3 regions of the Streptomyces sp. NPDC031121 genome follow, and region 1 is predicted to be linked to each of the others. Evidence: riboswitches for the same ligand, from Rfam matches in the RefSeq annotation. Region 1 holds a riboswitch; each other region holds the start of a gene.

What was found. Region 1 has a riboswitch for cyclic di-AMP ahead of ACZ462_RS26125 (M23 family metallopeptidase). Riboswitches for the same ligand answer to the same signal wherever they lie in the genome.
Region 2: another riboswitch for cyclic di-AMP. It lies ahead of ACZ462_RS09545 (M23 family metallopeptidase); the one in region 1 lies ahead of ACZ462_RS26125 (M23 family metallopeptidase).
Region 3: another riboswitch for cyclic di-AMP. It lies ahead of ACZ462_RS29870 (transglycosylase family protein); the one in region 1 lies ahead of ACZ462_RS26125 (M23 family metallopeptidase).

Annotation. Positions count from the first base shown of each region.
Region 1 is NZ_JBVIGV010000015.1:38,720-43,884, forward strand. Features, by position in the region: gene ACZ462_RS26115 (aspartate aminotransferase family protein) at 1-260, shown strand, start outside; gene ACZ462_RS26120 (tyrosine-protein phosphatase) at 310-1,128, opposite strand; cyclic di-AMP (ydaO/yuaA leader) riboswitch at 1,439-1,623, shown strand; gene ACZ462_RS26125 (M23 family metallopeptidase) at 1,628-2,593, shown strand; gene ACZ462_RS26130 (SGNH/GDSL hydrolase family protein) at 2,772-3,560, shown strand; gene ACZ462_RS26135 (MBL fold metallo-hydrolase) at 3,712-4,929, shown strand; gene ACZ462_RS26140 (GNAT family N-acetyltransferase) at 5,047-5,165, shown strand, end outside.
Region 2 is NZ_JBVIGV010000004.1:341,340-346,504, reverse strand. Features, by position in the region: gene ACZ462_RS09555 (M16 family metallopeptidase) at 214-1,560, shown strand; gene ACZ462_RS09550 (M16 family metallopeptidase) at 1,581-2,948, shown strand; cyclic di-AMP (ydaO/yuaA leader) riboswitch at 3,139-3,296, shown strand; gene ACZ462_RS09545 (M23 family metallopeptidase) at 3,309-4,103, shown strand; gene ACZ462_RS09540 (GntR family transcriptional regulator) at 4,319-4,984, shown strand.
Region 3 is NZ_JBVIGV010000020.1:7,482-12,646, forward strand. Features, by position in the region: gene ACZ462_RS29855 (nucleoside triphosphate pyrophosphohydrolase) at 1-676, shown strand, start outside; gene ACZ462_RS29860 (cytochrome P450 family protein) at 728-2,002, shown strand; gene ACZ462_RS29865 (transglycosylase family protein) at 2,105-3,154, shown strand; cyclic di-AMP (ydaO/yuaA leader) riboswitch at 3,438-3,605, shown strand; gene ACZ462_RS29870 (transglycosylase family protein) at 3,608-4,318, shown strand; gene eno (phosphopyruvate hydratase) at 4,602-5,165, shown strand, end outside.

The DNA of each region.
Region 1 (5,165 bases):
CGGTGCTCCAGGCCGCCCGCAAGGGGCTCTTCGCGCAGATGGTCGTGGTGCCGCTGCTGCGACGGCACCGGATCCTGACCCAGGTGTCGGGGGACCGCCTGGAGGTCATCAAGCTGATCCCGCCGCTGGTGATCGACGAGGCGGACGTCGACCGGTTCGTCGTGGCCTTCCGCGAGGTCATGGACGAGGCGCACGACGGCGGCGGGCTGATGTGGGAGTTCGGGCGGACGCTCGTCAGGCAGGCGGCCGCGGGGAGCTGAGCGGTCCGGGGGCGCCGGCGGCCGGCCGGCGCCCTGCGGTCGCGGGCGTTCAGACGAGCAGCCGGCCGCGGAGGCGGTCCAGGGTGGCGGGGGAGAGGCGCAGGCCCTCGGCCAGGTAGCGGTCGGTGCCGCCCCACTGCGCGTTGATGGTGTCGAAGGCCGCGTCCAGGTAGGCGGCGCGGGCGTCGAAGAGCGGCGCGAGGAGTTCCGCGGCCTCGGGGGAGCGGGCCTCGGGGATGCCGCTGCCGGGGCGCACCCGGTAGCGGCGGTGCGGGGCGTTCGACTCCAGGTAGTCCGCCAGGATCGCCTCCCGCTCCACGCCGAGCGCGAGGAGCGTGACGGCGATCGCGACTCCGGCCCGGTCCTTGCCGGCGGCGCAGTGCATCAGCGCCGGGACGCTGTCCTCGGCCAGCGCGTGCACCACCCGGCTGTGCTCGGCCGTGCGCTCCACGACCATCACGCGGTAGGAGTCCGCCATCCGGGCGGCTGCCCTGCCGCCGCCGAGGACGCCGCGGAGCTGCTCGGTGTCGCCGTCGCGCACCATCCTCCAGAAGTCCTCGCCGGCTGCCGGGTCCGAGAGCGGGATGTTGAGGTTGCGCACGCCGGCGAGGGGGATGTCGGGCCCCTCCAGGGCCTGGTCGACGGCGTTGCGGAAGTCGAAGACGGTGTGCAGGCCCAGCGATTCGAGGAATTCTGCATCGCTTTCGGTGGCATGTGCCAGATGTCCGCTTCGGAAGAGTCGTCCCGACCTGACCTGCCGTCCGTCCAGGGCCGGGAGGCCGCCCACGTCGCGGAAGTTGCGTACGCCGGCCAGTTGCGGCTCGGGTGCCGGTCCGGCCGGCGGGGGCGAGGGTATCTGCTGGGTCACGTGGATCCTCCGCATCGTCACCGGATGTCCGAATTGAGCTGCTTGGGGCCAACATGCCGCCGTCGGAGGGGAGATCGGGCGCAGCCCCGTGAGCCAGATCATACGGTGACCGTGCGTGCCCGAGGGGGAAACGCGAATGCCCCGGCCGGAGGGGCTGTTGGCACAAGCGAATGGACACAGGGTGACCGGAATTCCGCCGGAATCGCGTTCCTGTGAATCCGTCAGGAAATTCGCGGCTTGTTCCGCCCCGTCGGACTGGATTACGTTCGCGACCGATCCGGACGGACCGCCTAATCCTGCCGCCGCCCGGAAACCGCACTCGACCATTCACGCGACCGGCAGGAGCGGGGGAACCAGGTAGGCCGCCGTCGCCGGAGTTCCGCTCCGGAAACGGCTCGGGGTGAAGCCGTGCACGTCCCGCTCGCGGGGCCGTGCCGGCCGGACAGCTCCCGGTCCGAACCCGACAGCTCACCTCGCAGGCGCCGGAGAGGAATCCGCCATGCCGGCAAAGGGCAAGCACCGCCGACCGAAGTCCCGCACGATGGCCCGGGGTTTCGCCGCCGCCGGAACCGGAGGCGCCGCGCTCGCGCTCCCGCTGCTCGGCGCCGCCGGCGCCCACGCGGCCCCCGCCGCCCCCGCGGCGGCCCCGCAGACCCCCTCGGCGGTGCAGGCGGAGCCCGTCGCCGCCGCGCCGGCCCCGGCCGCCGTCCCCGCCGTCTACACCGTCGTTCCGGGCGACTGCCTGTCCACCATCGCCGCGGACCGCGGCGTGGAGGGCGGCTGGCAGCGGCTCTACGCCGACAACCGCGAGGCCGTCGGCGCCGACCCGTCCCTGATCCACCCCGGCCTCCGGCTCCACCTCGGCGCACCGGGTGCGGCCGAGGCCGCGGCCCCCGCCGGGAAGCCGGCCGCCGCCCCGAAGAAGAAGTCCCCCGCCCCGGCGGCGGCAGCGGCCGCCGGCCAGCGGACCGCCAAGGCCGCGGCCGAGCGGCAGGTCGCCGCCCCGAAGGCGTCCGCCCCGCAGGCCGCCGCACCCGCCGCACCCGCCGCCCCGGCCGCCGCCGGATTCGTCGCCCCCGTCGGCGGCGGCGTCTCCACCGCGTACCGGACCGCCGGCGCCATGTGGTCCAGCGGCTACCACACCGGCGTCGACTTCATCGCGAGCTCCGGCACCCAGGTCCGGGCCGTCGGCGCCGGCACCGTCGTCTCCGCCGGCTGGAGCGGCGCGTACGGCAACGAGGTCGTCATCCGGCACGCCGACGGCAAGTACTCCCAGTACGCCCACCTCTCCCAGCTGTCCGTGACCGCCGGCCAGAGCGTCACCGCCGGCCAGAGCATCGGCCTCTCCGGCTCCACCGGCAACTCCACCGGCCCGCACCTGCACTTCGAGATCCGCACCGGCCAGTCCTACGGCTCCGACATCGACCCGATCGCCTACCTCCGCTCCAAGGGCGTGACCATCTGATCCCCGCCCCGACAGGGGCGGCCGGACCCGTGCGGGGCCGGGACCCGAGGGGGGTCCCGGCCCCGCACGCACTCGCCGAACCGACCGGGTGGTACAGATCACGGCCCGTCAACCCCTTCCTACGGTGGCGTAGGTCACGTGCCGGGGTGAAAAATACGGTCTCGTGGCAGTGACGACGATGACAGAGACGACAGCGACCGCACGCAGGACCATCGGCTCGTACACGGCGATCGGGGACAGCTTCACCGAAGGGGTCGGCGACCCCGGGCCCGACGGGAAGTTCCTCGGCTGGGCGGACCGCCTGGCCGTCCTCCTGGCCGACCGGCGGCCCGAAGGCGACTTCCGCTACGCGAACCTGGCGGTACGCGGCCGCCTGCTGGACCAGATCGTGGCCGAACAGGTCCCGCGCGCCAAGGAGCTCGCCCCGGACATGGTCAGCTTCTGCGCCGGCGGGAACGACATCATCCGCCCCGGCAGCGACCCCGACGCCGTCGCCGAGCGCTTCGAGGCGGCCGTCGCCGACCTGACCGGTGTCGTCGGCCTCGTCATGATCACCACCGGCTTCGACACGCGCGGGGTGCCCGTCCTCAAGCACCTGCGCGGCAAGGTCGCCACCTACAGCGCCCACGTGCGGGCCATCGCGGACAAGTACGGCTGCCCGGTCCTCGACCTGTGGTCCCTGAAGTCCGTCCAGGACCGCCGCGCCTGGGACTTCGACCGGCTGCACCTCTCGCCCGAGGGCCACACCCGGGTCGCCCTGCGCGCCGCCCAGGTCCTCGGCCTCGACGTGCCGGCCGACCCCGACCAGCCGTGGCCGCCGCAGCAGCCCCTCAGCTCCGTCGACGCCACCCGCGACAACATCCAGTGGGCCCGCGAGCACCTCGTCCCCTGGATCGGCCGCCGCCTGCGCGGCGAGTCCTCCGGGGACAACGTGGAGGCCAAGCGCCCCGAGCTGCTGCCGCTGTAGTACGGGAGCGGCGGCCGGGCGCGGGAGGCGGCGGGGCGGGGGAGGCCCGCCGCCGGCCGGAGGAATCCTTCGGGGCCGTCGGGCGTTGCCAGGGTACGGGGCCGTGCCGGGCACGGCCCCGCGCCCACATGCCGCACCCCCAGGAGGCGCCTTGACCGGCTCCCGTCCCCCGCTCGCCCAGCTGCGCGCCCTGCGCCCCGAGTCCTTCGGCGCGGACCCCTCCGGCGCGCGGCTGCAGCGGATCCGGAACTCGCCGAACTTCCGGGACGGCGCCTTCCGGAACCCGGTCGGCGCCCGCACCCGGCCCTCCGGCTCCCCGCTCGAACTCGCCAAGGTCTACTTCCGCAAGGACGAGCGGGCCCGCCGCAGCCCGGCCGCGCCCATCCCGGTGCACCCGACGACCCTCGCCGACCTGGCCCGCCCGCCGGCCGGCGGACTGCGCCTGACCTGGATGGGGCACTCCGGCGTCCTCGCCGAGATCGACGGCCGCCGCGTCCTCTTCGACCCGGTCTGGGGCGAGCGGTGCTCCCCCTTCCCCTTCGCCGGCCCCCGCCGCCTGCACCCCGTACCGGCGCCGCTCGCCGCCCTGGGCCCCGTCGACGCCGTCGTCATCTCCCACGACCACTACGACCACCTCGACCTGCCCACCGTCAAGCAGCTCGCCGGGACCGGCACCGTCTTCGCCGTCCCGCTCGGCGTCGGCGCCCACCTGGAGCACTGGGGCGTCCCCGCCGACCGGGTGCGCGAGCTCGACTGGAACGAGAGCACCGACATCGCGGGCCTGACGTTCACCGCCACCCCGGCCCGGCACTTCTGCGGCCGCGGCCTGCGCAACCGGCAGCACACCCTGTGGGCGTCCTGGGTGGTCGCCGGCGCCGAGCACCGGATCTTCCACAGCGGCGACACCGGCTACTTCGACGGCTTCCGCGCCATCGGCGCGGCCCACGGCCCCTTCGACGCCACGATGATCCAGATCGGCGCCTACTCCGACCACTGGCCCGACATCCACATGACCCCGCAGGAGGGCCTCCGCGCCCACCTCGACCTCCAGGGCGGCCGCCCCCACGGCGTCCTGCTGCCGATCCACTGGGGCAGCTTCACCCTGGCCCCGCACGCATGGGCGGAACCGGGGGAGTGGACGAAGGACGAGGCCGAGGAGGCCGGCCAGGCGGTGGCGTTCCCCCGCCCCGGCGAGCCGTTCGAGCCCGCGGGGAAGCTGCCGTCCGACCCGTGGTGGCGGGCGGTGTCCCGGCCGATCGCCCGCCCGTGGCGACGCCCGCCGGCGGCCGCCGACGGTGCGGCCGGGGCCGCCGCCGGGACCGGGACCGGGGCTCGCAGGGCGGACCTGGACCTCGCCGGCGAGCGGTGACCCCCGGAGCACACAGACCGGAGTGCGGGCGGGGCGGGCCGGATCTCGGGTCCGGACCGCCGCCCCATTCGGCCGAAACCCGCCCTCACCCGGGCAGGCCGGTCATAGCCTCGGGCCATGACCACGACCCATGACACGACGTACGAGTTCCGCACCGCACGCCCCGAGGACACCGGGGCCATCGAGGCCCTCGACGGGTCCTTCATTACCGGCACCGTCTTCGAGGTGGCCGTGAC
Region 2 (5,165 bases), on a different contig from region 1:
AAAGGGATGTGCTGGGGGTCTGGCTGGGCGGTCTGGCGGGATCTGGTGACAGGGGCTGACGGGGGTCGTCGCGGACCATTGTGTCCCGACGCACCGACAGGCCCGACCCCGACCCGGGTACGGGCCGGGAACTTCTCCGGCGCCCGGCACGCTTGCATACAGTGGCAGGTCTGACGGAATTCTCTGCATCGCGATCGAAGGGACCACATGCCCATGGGTCACACGGCCACAGCCCAGGCCGGCTCCGGCGGCCTGACAGCGACCGAGCACCGGCTGGCCAACGGCCTGCGCGTGGTGCTCTCGGAGGACCACCTGACCCCGGTCGCGGCGGTCTGCCTGTGGTACGACGTCGGCTCGCGCCACGAGGTCAAGGGACGCACCGGCCTGGCTCACCTCTTCGAGCACCTGATGTTCCAGGGCTCCGCGAGCGTACCGGGGAACGGCCACTTCGAGCTCGTCCAGGGCGCCGGCGGCTCCCTCAACGGGACGACGAGCTTCGAGCGCACCAACTACTTCGAGACAATGCCGGCCCACCAGCTGGAGCTGGCGCTGTGGCTCGAAGCGGACCGGATGGGCTCGCTGCTGGCCGCCCTGGACGAGGAGTCCATGGAGAACCAGCGCGACGTCGTCAAGAACGAGCGCCGCCAGCGCTACGACAACGTGCCGTACGGCACCGCCTTCGAGCGGCTGACCGCCATGGCGTACCCCGAGCCCCACCCCTACCACCACACGCCGATCGGCTCGATGGCCGACCTGGACGCGGCCTCGCTGGAGGACGCGCGCGCGTTCTTCCGCACCTACTACGCGCCCAACAACGCGGTGCTGTCGGTCGTCGGCGACATCGACCCGGAGCAGACGCTCGCCTGGATCGAGAAGTACTTCGGCACCATCCCCGCCCACGACGGCAAGCAGCCCCCGCGCGACGGCACGCTGCCCGACACCATGGGCGGCCAGCTCCGCGAGGAGATCACCGAGGACGTCCCGGCCCGCGCCCTGATGGCCGCCTACCGGCTGCCCCACGACGGCACCCGCGAGTGCGACGCCGCCGACGTGGCGCTGACCGTCCTCGGCGGGGGCGAGTCATCCCGCCTGCACAACCGCCTGGTCCGCCGCGACCAGACCGCCGTCGCCGCGAGCTTCGGCATGCTCCGCCTGGCCGGCGCCCCCTCGATGGGCTGGCTGGACGTGAAGACCTCCAGCGGCGTCGAGGTGCCCGCCATCGAGGCCGCCGTGGACGAGGAGCTCGCCCGGTTCGCCGCCGAGGGCCCCACCGCCGAGGAGATGGAGCGCGCCCAGGCCCAGCTGGAGCGCGAGTGGCTGGACCGGCTGGGCACCGTCGCCGGCCGGGCCGACGAACTGTGCCGCTTCGCGGTCCTCTTCGGCGACCCGCAGCTGGCGCTGACCGCCGTGCAGCGCGTCCTCGACATCACCGCCGAGGAGGTCCAGGCCGTGGCCGCGGCCCGACTGCGCCCCGACAACCGCGCGGTGCTCGTCTACGAGCCCCTCGCCGCCGGCGACTCCGACGCGAACGAGAACGAGAACGAGGGGGCGGAGCAGTGAGCGACACCGCAGCCGTCACGATGACCTTCCACCCGCGGCCCGCCGCCGGGCAGCCCAAGCCGTGGGCGTTCCCCGCCCCCGAGCGGAGCGCCCTGCCCAACGGCCTGACCGTGCTGCGCTGCCACCGGCCCGGCCAGCAGGTCATCGCCGTAGAGGTGAACCTCGCCGCACCGCTGGACGCCGAGCCGGAGGGGCTGGACGGCGTCGCCACCATCATGGCCCGCGCCCTGTCCGAGGGCACCGACAAGCACTCCGCCGAGGAGTTCGCCGCCGAGCTGGAGCGCTGCGGCGCCACCCTCGACGCGCACGCCGACCACCCCGGCCTGCGCGTCTCCCTGGAGGTCCCGGCCTCCCGGCTGGCCAAGGCCCTCGGCCTGCTCGCCGAGGCGCTGCGCGCGCCGGCCTTCGCCGACAGCGAGGTCGACCGCCTCGTCCGCAACCGCCTGGACGAGATCCCGCACGAGCTGGCCAACCCGCAGCGCCGCGCCGCCAAGGAGCTCTACCGGCAGCTCTTCCCGGCCTCCCTGCGGATGTCCCGCCCGCGCCAGGGCACCGAGGAGACCGTCGCCCGGATCGACTCCGCGGCCGTCCGCGCCTTCTACGAGGCGCACGTGCGCCCCGCGACGGCCACCGCGGTGATCGTCGGCGACCTGGCCGGCATCGACCTGGACGCCCTCCTGGCCGACACCCTGGGCGCCTGGACGGGCAACCCGGGGCAGCCCCGCCCCGTGCCCCCGGTGGAGTCCGACGACACCGGCCGCGTCGTCATCGTCGACCGGCCCGGCGCCGTCCAGACCCAGCTGCTGATCGGCCGCACCGGGCCCGACCGGCACGACCGCGTCTGGGCCGCCCAGGTGCTCGGCACGTACTGCCTGGGCGGCACCCTCACCTCGCGCCTGGACAAGGTGCTGCGCGAGGAGAAGGGGTACACGTACGGCGTGCGCGCCTTCGGCCAGGTGCTGCGCTCCACCGCCGACGGCCGGGGCGCCTCGATGCTCGCCATCAGCGGGTCCGTGGACACCCCCAACACCGGGCCGGCGCTGGAGGACCTCTGGAAGGTGCTGCGCACCCTCGCCGAGGGGGGCCTGACGGACGCCGAGCGGGACGTCGCCGTGCAGAACCTGGTGGGCGTGGCCCCGCTGAAGTTCGAGACGGCCGCGGCCGTCGCCGGGACCCTCGCCGACCAGGTCGAGCAGGAGCTGCCGGACGACTACCAGGCGCAGTTGTACGCCCGGCTCGCCGAGACGGGCACCGTGGAGGCGACCACGGCCGTCGTGCAGGCGTTCCCGGTGGACCGGCTGGTCACCGTGCTCGTCGGCGACGCCGCGCAGATCGAGGGGCCGGTGCGCGCGTTGGGCATCGGAGAGGTCACCGTCGTCGGCAACTGACGGGCAACTCCCCAAGGGGCCTCGGCGGCTTGTCCGCCGGGGCCCTTTGTGTCCGGTTTTGCTGCGGAGGTTGCCCGTATGCGGTGTGGCGTGCGCAACAAAAGGCCGTGACCATTTGGTGATTGACTGATGATCCGCCTAGCGTCGGCCGTGCTGTCCGTCAGTTGATACGCGCCGCAGCCGCGGCACCGGGCAGCGATCGCCGAGTCCCCGTCAGGCGCGAGCCTGGGGAGCCGGGGACCCACACGTCCCTTGGGGTGAATCGGGCCGCCTCGCAAGAGGTGCCCGTAGGAGACCTTCCTGCTCCGAACCCGTCAGCTAACCCGGTAGGCGAGAGGGAAGGAAAGGATCAGCCTCTCCATGGCCTTTGGCAGCCGTGCCGCCGGCAAGCACCGTGGTTCCAGCCGTCTGAGCCGCAAGACCGCCGGATTCGCCGGCGTCGCCGCCCTCGCCACCACCGGCGTCGTGGGCACCCTCGCCGCCCCGGCCTTCGCCGCGTCGGACAAGGGCCCGTCCATGGAGGACACCGGCCTGAACGCGGTCGTCACCGCGGAGGACGTCGCCGGCCAGATCGAGGCCCAGGCCGACGCCCAGCGGGCCGCCGCCGAGGCCGCCGCCCTGAAGGCGCAGGCCGAGGCCGACGCCAAGGCGCGCGCCGCCGAGGCCAAGCAGAAGGCCGAGGAGAAGGCGAAGGCCGAGCGCGAGGCCGCCGAGCGCGCCGCCCGCGAGGAGGAGCGCAAGCGCCTCAACACCTTCGTCTCCCCGCTCGCCGGCTCCTACGTCAGCACCCAGTACCGCGCCGGCGGCGGCATGTGGTCCTCCGGCAGCCACACCGGCATCGACTTCCACGCCGACGAGGGCTCCGTCGTCCGCGCCGTCGGCCTCGGCACCGTCGTCGAGGCCGGCTGGGGCGGCGCCTACGGCAACAACGTCGTCATCCGGCACGCCGACGGCACCTACACCCAGTACGGCCACCTCAACTCGCTGAGCGTCTCGGTCGGCCAGCAGGTCACCCCGGGCCAGCAGATCGGCCTCTCCGGCTCGACGGGCAACTCCAGCGGCCCGCACCTGCACTTCGAGGCCCGCACCGGCGCCAAGTACGGCTCGGACATCGACCCGATCGCCTACCTGCGCAGCCACGGCGTCAGCCTCTGACCCCTCGCAGCAGCCTGTTTTGAAGGCCCCGGCTCGCCGAGCCGGGGCCTTCGCGCTGCCCGGGACGCCGATTTCCGGCCGCCGCACCCCGGCCGAAATACCGCTGATTTCCTGCCGCCCTCGGAAACCGGCGGGAATTGCCATACAGTTTCCGTACGATCCACCACGGCCGCGGCACCGGTGCCGGCCATTTGAAAAAGGGCGGAGGTCCGGTCTTGCGTATTCCCGCGCACGCGGTGTGCACCGCGATCCGCGACGACATCGTCTCCGGGGCGTTCCCGCCGGGCGCCAGGCTCACCGAGGAGCAGCTGGCCCGCCGGTACGGCGTCTCGCGCGTTCCGGTCCGCGAGGCCCTGCGGACCCTGGAGTCCGAGGGCTTCGTGACCAGCCGGCGGCACGCGGGCGCCTGCGTCGCCGAGCCCACCGAGCAGGAGGCCGCCGACCTCCTGGAGATGCGGATGCTGCTGGAGCCGCTCGCGGCCGCCAGGGCCGCGCGGCGGCGCACCGAGGGCCACCTGAAGGTGCTGCGCGGCCTGGTCAGGCTGGGCCAGGAGCGGGCCAGGGGAGGGCAGGGCGAGGACCTGCGGGCCCTCGGCAGCTGGTTCCACGAGACCCTCGCGCAGGCCTCGGCCAGCCCCGGGCTGATCGCCCTGCTCATCCAGATGCGCCACAAGGTCGCCTGGATGTACGCCGTGCAGGCGCCGGAGCGGCCCGTGGAGTGCTGGGCGGAGCACGGTGCGATCACCGACGCGGTGGCCAGGGGGGACGCGGAGCGGGCGCGGGCCCTGACCGCCGGCCACGCCGAACGCACCGCGGGTGCCTACCGGCTGCGCGTGAGGACTTCGCAACCTGCCGTAAACACGGCGGGCCGCTCCTTTTAACAGGGGCCGCGTAGAAATGCGGAAACAAGGGCCGGGAGTCCCTTCCGGCCGCGTCGATTTCCGTGCGCCTTCGGAATCGGCGGTACGCCCGGAACTCCCTCCCGGTCGCGGCCGTGTTCGTCCTCGAATTCCGCGGCGCATTCGCGTGCGCGCATCGCATTCCCGTACCCGCAACGGCGAA
Region 3 (5,165 bases), on a different contig from region 1:
CTCCTACGACCTGCCCGGGGCGCGGCTGCTCGACCTCGTCCAGGTGATGGACCGGGTCCGCCGCGAGTGCCCGTGGACCTCCCGGCAGACCCACCGGGGGCTGGTGAAGTACGCGATCGAGGAGTCGTACGAGCTGGTCGAGGCGATCGAGGAGGGCAGTCGGCAGGAGCTGCGCGAGGAGCTCGGCGACGTGCTGCTCCAGGTGGTCTTCCACGCGCGGATCGCCGAGGAGGACCCCGAGGAGCCGTTCTCCGTGGACGACGTGGCGGGCGCCCTCGTCGAGAAGCTGGTCCACCGCCACCCGCACGTCTTCGGCGACGCCGAGGCGGAGACCGCGGAGGACGTCGGCGCACACTGGCAGCGCACCAAGGCGGCGGAGAAGCGGCGCGAGTCGGTCACGGACGGGATCCCGCTCGGCCAGCCCGGCCTCGCGCTCGCGGCGAAGCTCGCCGGCCGGGCGCGGGCGGGCGGTGTGGACGTCGCCCTGCCGGCCGGCGAGGGCGTCGGTTACGAGCTGCTGCGGCTGGCGGCGCGCGCCGAGGCCGAGGGCACCGACCCGGAGACGGCGCTGCGGGCGGCGGCCCGCGCCTACCGCGACGCGATCCGCACCGCGGAGGGCCTCGCCGCCGGCACCCCGTCCGACGGCGCCGACGCGGCCGGCGGGGCCGCGGAGTAAGGGGAGCGGCGGGCGGCGGGCGGCGGCCCGCGGGCGGGTTACGGTCGAGGCGTGTACGAGCCGACCTCCGCAGCCTCCGAAGAACCCGCTCCCGCTCAGGGCCCGACCCTGTTCGACTGGGAGTTCGCCACCGACCCGTACCCGGCGTACGCCTGGCTGCGCGAGCACGCCCCCGTGCACCGCACGCGGCTGCCGAGCGGGGTGGAGGCGTGGCTGGTGACCCGGTACGCCGACGCCCGCCAGGCCCTGGCCGACCAGCGGCTGAGCAAGAACCCGGAGCACCACGCGGAGCCGGCGCACGCCAAGGGCAAGACCGGGATCCCGGGGGAGCGCAAGGCCGAGCTGATGACGCACCTGCTCAACATCGACCCGCCGGACCACACGCGGCTGCGGCGGCTGGTGTCGAAGGCGTTCACACCGCGCAGGGTGGCGGAGTTCGCGCCGCGGGTGCAGGAGCTGACCGACCACCTGATCGACGGGTTCGCGGGCCGCGGCGAGGCGGACCTGATCCACGAGTTCGCCTTCCCGCTCCCCATCTACGCCATCTGCGAGATGCTCGGCGTACCGCGTGAGGACCAGGACGACTTCCGGGACTGGGCCGGGATGATGATCCGGCACGGCGGGGGGCCGCGGGGCGGGGTGGCCCGTTCCGTGAAGCAGATGCGGGCCTATCTCGGCGAACTCATCCACCGCAAAAGGGATGATCTGGGCAATGACCTCATCTCCGACCTGATCCGGGCGAGCGACCACGGCGACCACCTGACGGAGGCCGAGGCCACCGCGATGGCGTTCATCCTGCTCTTCGCGGGCTTCGAGACGACCGTGAACCTCATCGGCAACGGCGTCCACTCCCTCTTCATGAACCCGGGCGAGCGGGCGCGGCTCCAGGCCTCCCTCGCCGCAGGCGAGCGGGGCCTGCTGGAGACGGGCGTCGAGGAACTGCTGCGCTACGACGGGCCGGTGGAGCTCGCGACGTGGCGGTTCGCCACGCGCCCGCTGGTGCTCGGCGGTCAGGACATCGCGGTCGGCGACCCGGTGCTCGTCGTCCTCGCCGCGGCCGACCGGGACCCCGCGCGGTTCGCCTTGCCGGACACCCTGGACCTCTCGCGGAGCGACAACCAGCACCTGGGGTACGGGCACGGAATCCACTACTGCCTGGGCGCGCCGCTGGCCCGGCTGGAAGGCCAGACGGCGCTTGCGACTTTGCTGACGCGTCTGCCTGATCTGGAACTGGCAGTTCCGCCTGCGGACCTGAGATGGCGGGGCGGACTGATCATGCGTGGCCTGCGCACCCTTCCCGTCCGCTTCACACCCCGAAACATCTGAAGATTTTCTGATGGGAAATCAATTTCTTGCTCAACTTGTGACAATCGTTCGAAGGCCGCTAGGTTCTGCCGTTACCACGCCGTTATGCGAAAGGTGCATCACATGCGTTCCGGGAACGGCCGCCACAGACGCCCCCGTCAGGTACCCGCCATCGTCGTCACCGCCGGAGTCACCGGCTCCGCGCTGGCCATGCCGCTGCTCGCCGCCACCGGCGCGAGCGCGGCCGAGGCGGGGACGTGGGACAAAGTCGCCGAATGCGAGAGCGGCGGCGCATGGAGCGCCAACACGGGCAACGGCTCGTACGGAGGCCTGGCGTTCACCCAGGAGCAGTGGAAGAACGCCGGCGGCCTGGAGTTCGCCGAGCGCCCCGACCTCGCCAGCCGCTCCCAGCAGATCGCGGTCGCCGAGCGCGTGCTCGCCGCCAGCGGCGCCCAGGCCTGGGCGCAGTGCGCGGCCGCGGCCGGGCTGACCCAGGACGGCCCCGCCGCCGACGTGGACCCGGGCTCGGCCGGCAGCCACCGGGCCGTCGGCCCCTCCCCGGCCCGCCCGGACGACCGCGTCCCCGTCGCGGACGGCCACCGGCCCACCGACTACGGCGCGCCGACCCCCGCGCCGGCGAGCCCGCCCCCTGGGCCGCTCGCCCCGTCCGTCGGACTGCCCGTCATGCCCGACCCGGACGGCGCGACGCCGTCCCCCACGGCTCCGCCGGTGTTCCCGGGCGACCCCACGGTCACCCCGAGCCCCGTGGACCCCACCGCCCCTGCGGTTCCCACGCCGAGCCCGGCCGTGCCGGGCACCCCGTCGCCGGGCGACACCGCCGCGCCGGGTGCCCCCGCCAGCTCCCCCGCATCCACCGCCCCGGGCTCCCCGGCGGCCCCCTCTGCCCCGTCGGCCTCCCCGGCCCCGGGCGCCTCCACCGACCCGGCGGACATCTCCGGCGCCACGGCCGCGGCCACCGGCAAGCACCGCGGCGCCCCCGCCGAGGAGGCGCAGGCGCCCTCGTACACGGTGAAGGAGGGCGACAGCCTCGCCGCCATCGCGGACCGCAACGGCGTCAAGGGCGGCTGGAGCGCGCTCTACCAGGCCAACGAGCAGGTCATCGGCTCGGACGCCAACCTCATCAAGCCCGGCCAGAACCTGGAAATAGGTTAGGAACAACGGCATTTCGGACACCCGTTAAGAGTTGAATGTCCGGTTCGTTCAAATGAGACATGCGTCTCTTCCGGTCAACTGGCGTGTCCTGTCCGTGACCTTGGGTAAAAACACCCCTCACCTGCGCAAATGCCCCCCAGGGGAGCGCAAGTAGGGCCTTCCCCTCCCCGAAATCCCTCGTTGAACTTCGGGGAGGGACCTGTCTACCTTCTGAATCGCCCGCCACCGCGGGCCCCTTCGACCGCATCGCCGAGTCCTGCCGGCGGACGGGGGGAACAACACGTCGCGTCAAGCGCCGAAGGCAGGAGCGGGGGAACCAAGGTAGGTGCCGCGAAAGGCCGTCGGACGACGGCCCGGACCGGCTAGGGGTGAAGACGCGCCACGTGCGCGGCCGGGCAACTCATCCGCCCGAACCCGACAGCTCACCTCGCAGGCGTCGGTGAGGAGAACTCCATGCTGCTTTCGGGCAAGGGCAAGCACCGCCGCGCCACCGCCATCGAGCGGACCACCCGCATCGTCACGCTCGCCGGCGTCGCCGGCGTCGCGGTCGCGGCCCCCCTGATGACCGCCGGCACCGCCTCCGCCGCCACCGCCTCCGAGTGGGACCGCGTGGCCCAGTGCGAGTCCGGCGGCAACTGGTCCATCAACACCGGCAACGGCTACTACGGCGGCCTCCAGTTCTCCGCCTCCACGTGGGCCGGCTTCGGCGGCAAGGCGTACGCCGCGCAGGCCAACCAGGCCACCAAGGCGCAGCAGATCGCCATCGCCGAGAAGGTCCTGAAGGTCCAGGGCAAGGGCGCCTGGCCGCACTGCGGCAAGGGCCTGTCCAACTCCTCGTACACCGGCGGCGGGTCGACTGCCAACACGACCCCCAAGCAGACGCCGAAGACCGAGACCAAGAAGACGCAGCCGCAGAAGACCGAGGTCAAGAAGCAGACGCAGCGCGCGCAGACCCCCGCGCCCACCACCCGCTCCGAGCGCGCCGAGGCCCCCGTCGTGAAGACCGGCAACGGCTCGTACGAGGTGAAGGCCGGCGACACCCTCGGCACCATCGCCGAGGCGCAGAACGTCAAGGGCGGCTGGGAGAAGCTCTTCGAGCTCAACAAGGACATCGTCTCCGACGCCGACCTGATCTTCCCCGGCCAGAAGCTGAAGCTCGCCTGAACACCGCGCGAACCCTCACCCGAGGGCTTCCGCACCACCTGATCCCCACCGCCCGGCGCGTACCCCCCCCCTCGCGCCGGGCGGTGGCGTGCCCGCCCCCGTACACCCGGTCAGGGCGGGTTGTATGTCCGGGAAGAGGGGTATTCGGGCCCTTTTTCGTCCCAGGACCCGGGCGGTCGGCGGGCCGACCCCCCGGCTGCGGTTAGGCTCTAGGCGGCAGGGCCGGTCCCCCGGCTCGACACGCCACCGCACACCCAGCGTCACATCCCAGAAGGAGATGCTCGTGCCGTCCATCGACGTCGTCGTAGCCCGGGAAATCCTGGACTCCCGAGGCAACCCCACGGTCGAGGTCGAGGTGGGCCTCGACGACGGCAGCACCGGCCGTGCTGCCGTTCCGTCCGGTGCCTCCACCGGTGCCTTCGAGGCCATCGAGCTCCGCGACGGCGACCCGAACCGCTACATGGGCAAGGGCGTCGAGAAGGCCGTCCTCGCGGTCATCGAGCAGATCGGCCCCGAGCTCGTCGGCTACGACGCCACCGAGCAGCGCCTGATCGACCAGGCCATGTTCGACCTGGACGCCACCGACAACAAGGGCTCGCTGGGCGCCAACGCCATCCTCGGCGTCTCCCTCGCCGTCGCGCACGCCGCGTCCGAGGCCTCCGACCTCCCGCTGTTCCGCTACCTCGGCGGCCCGAACGCGCACCTGCTGCCCGTTCCGATGATGAACATCCTGAACGGCGGCTCGCACGCCGACTCCAACGTGGACATCCAGGAGTTCATGATCGCGCCGATCGGCGCCGAGTCCTTCTCCGAGGCCCTGCGCTGGGGCACCGAGGTCTACCACACC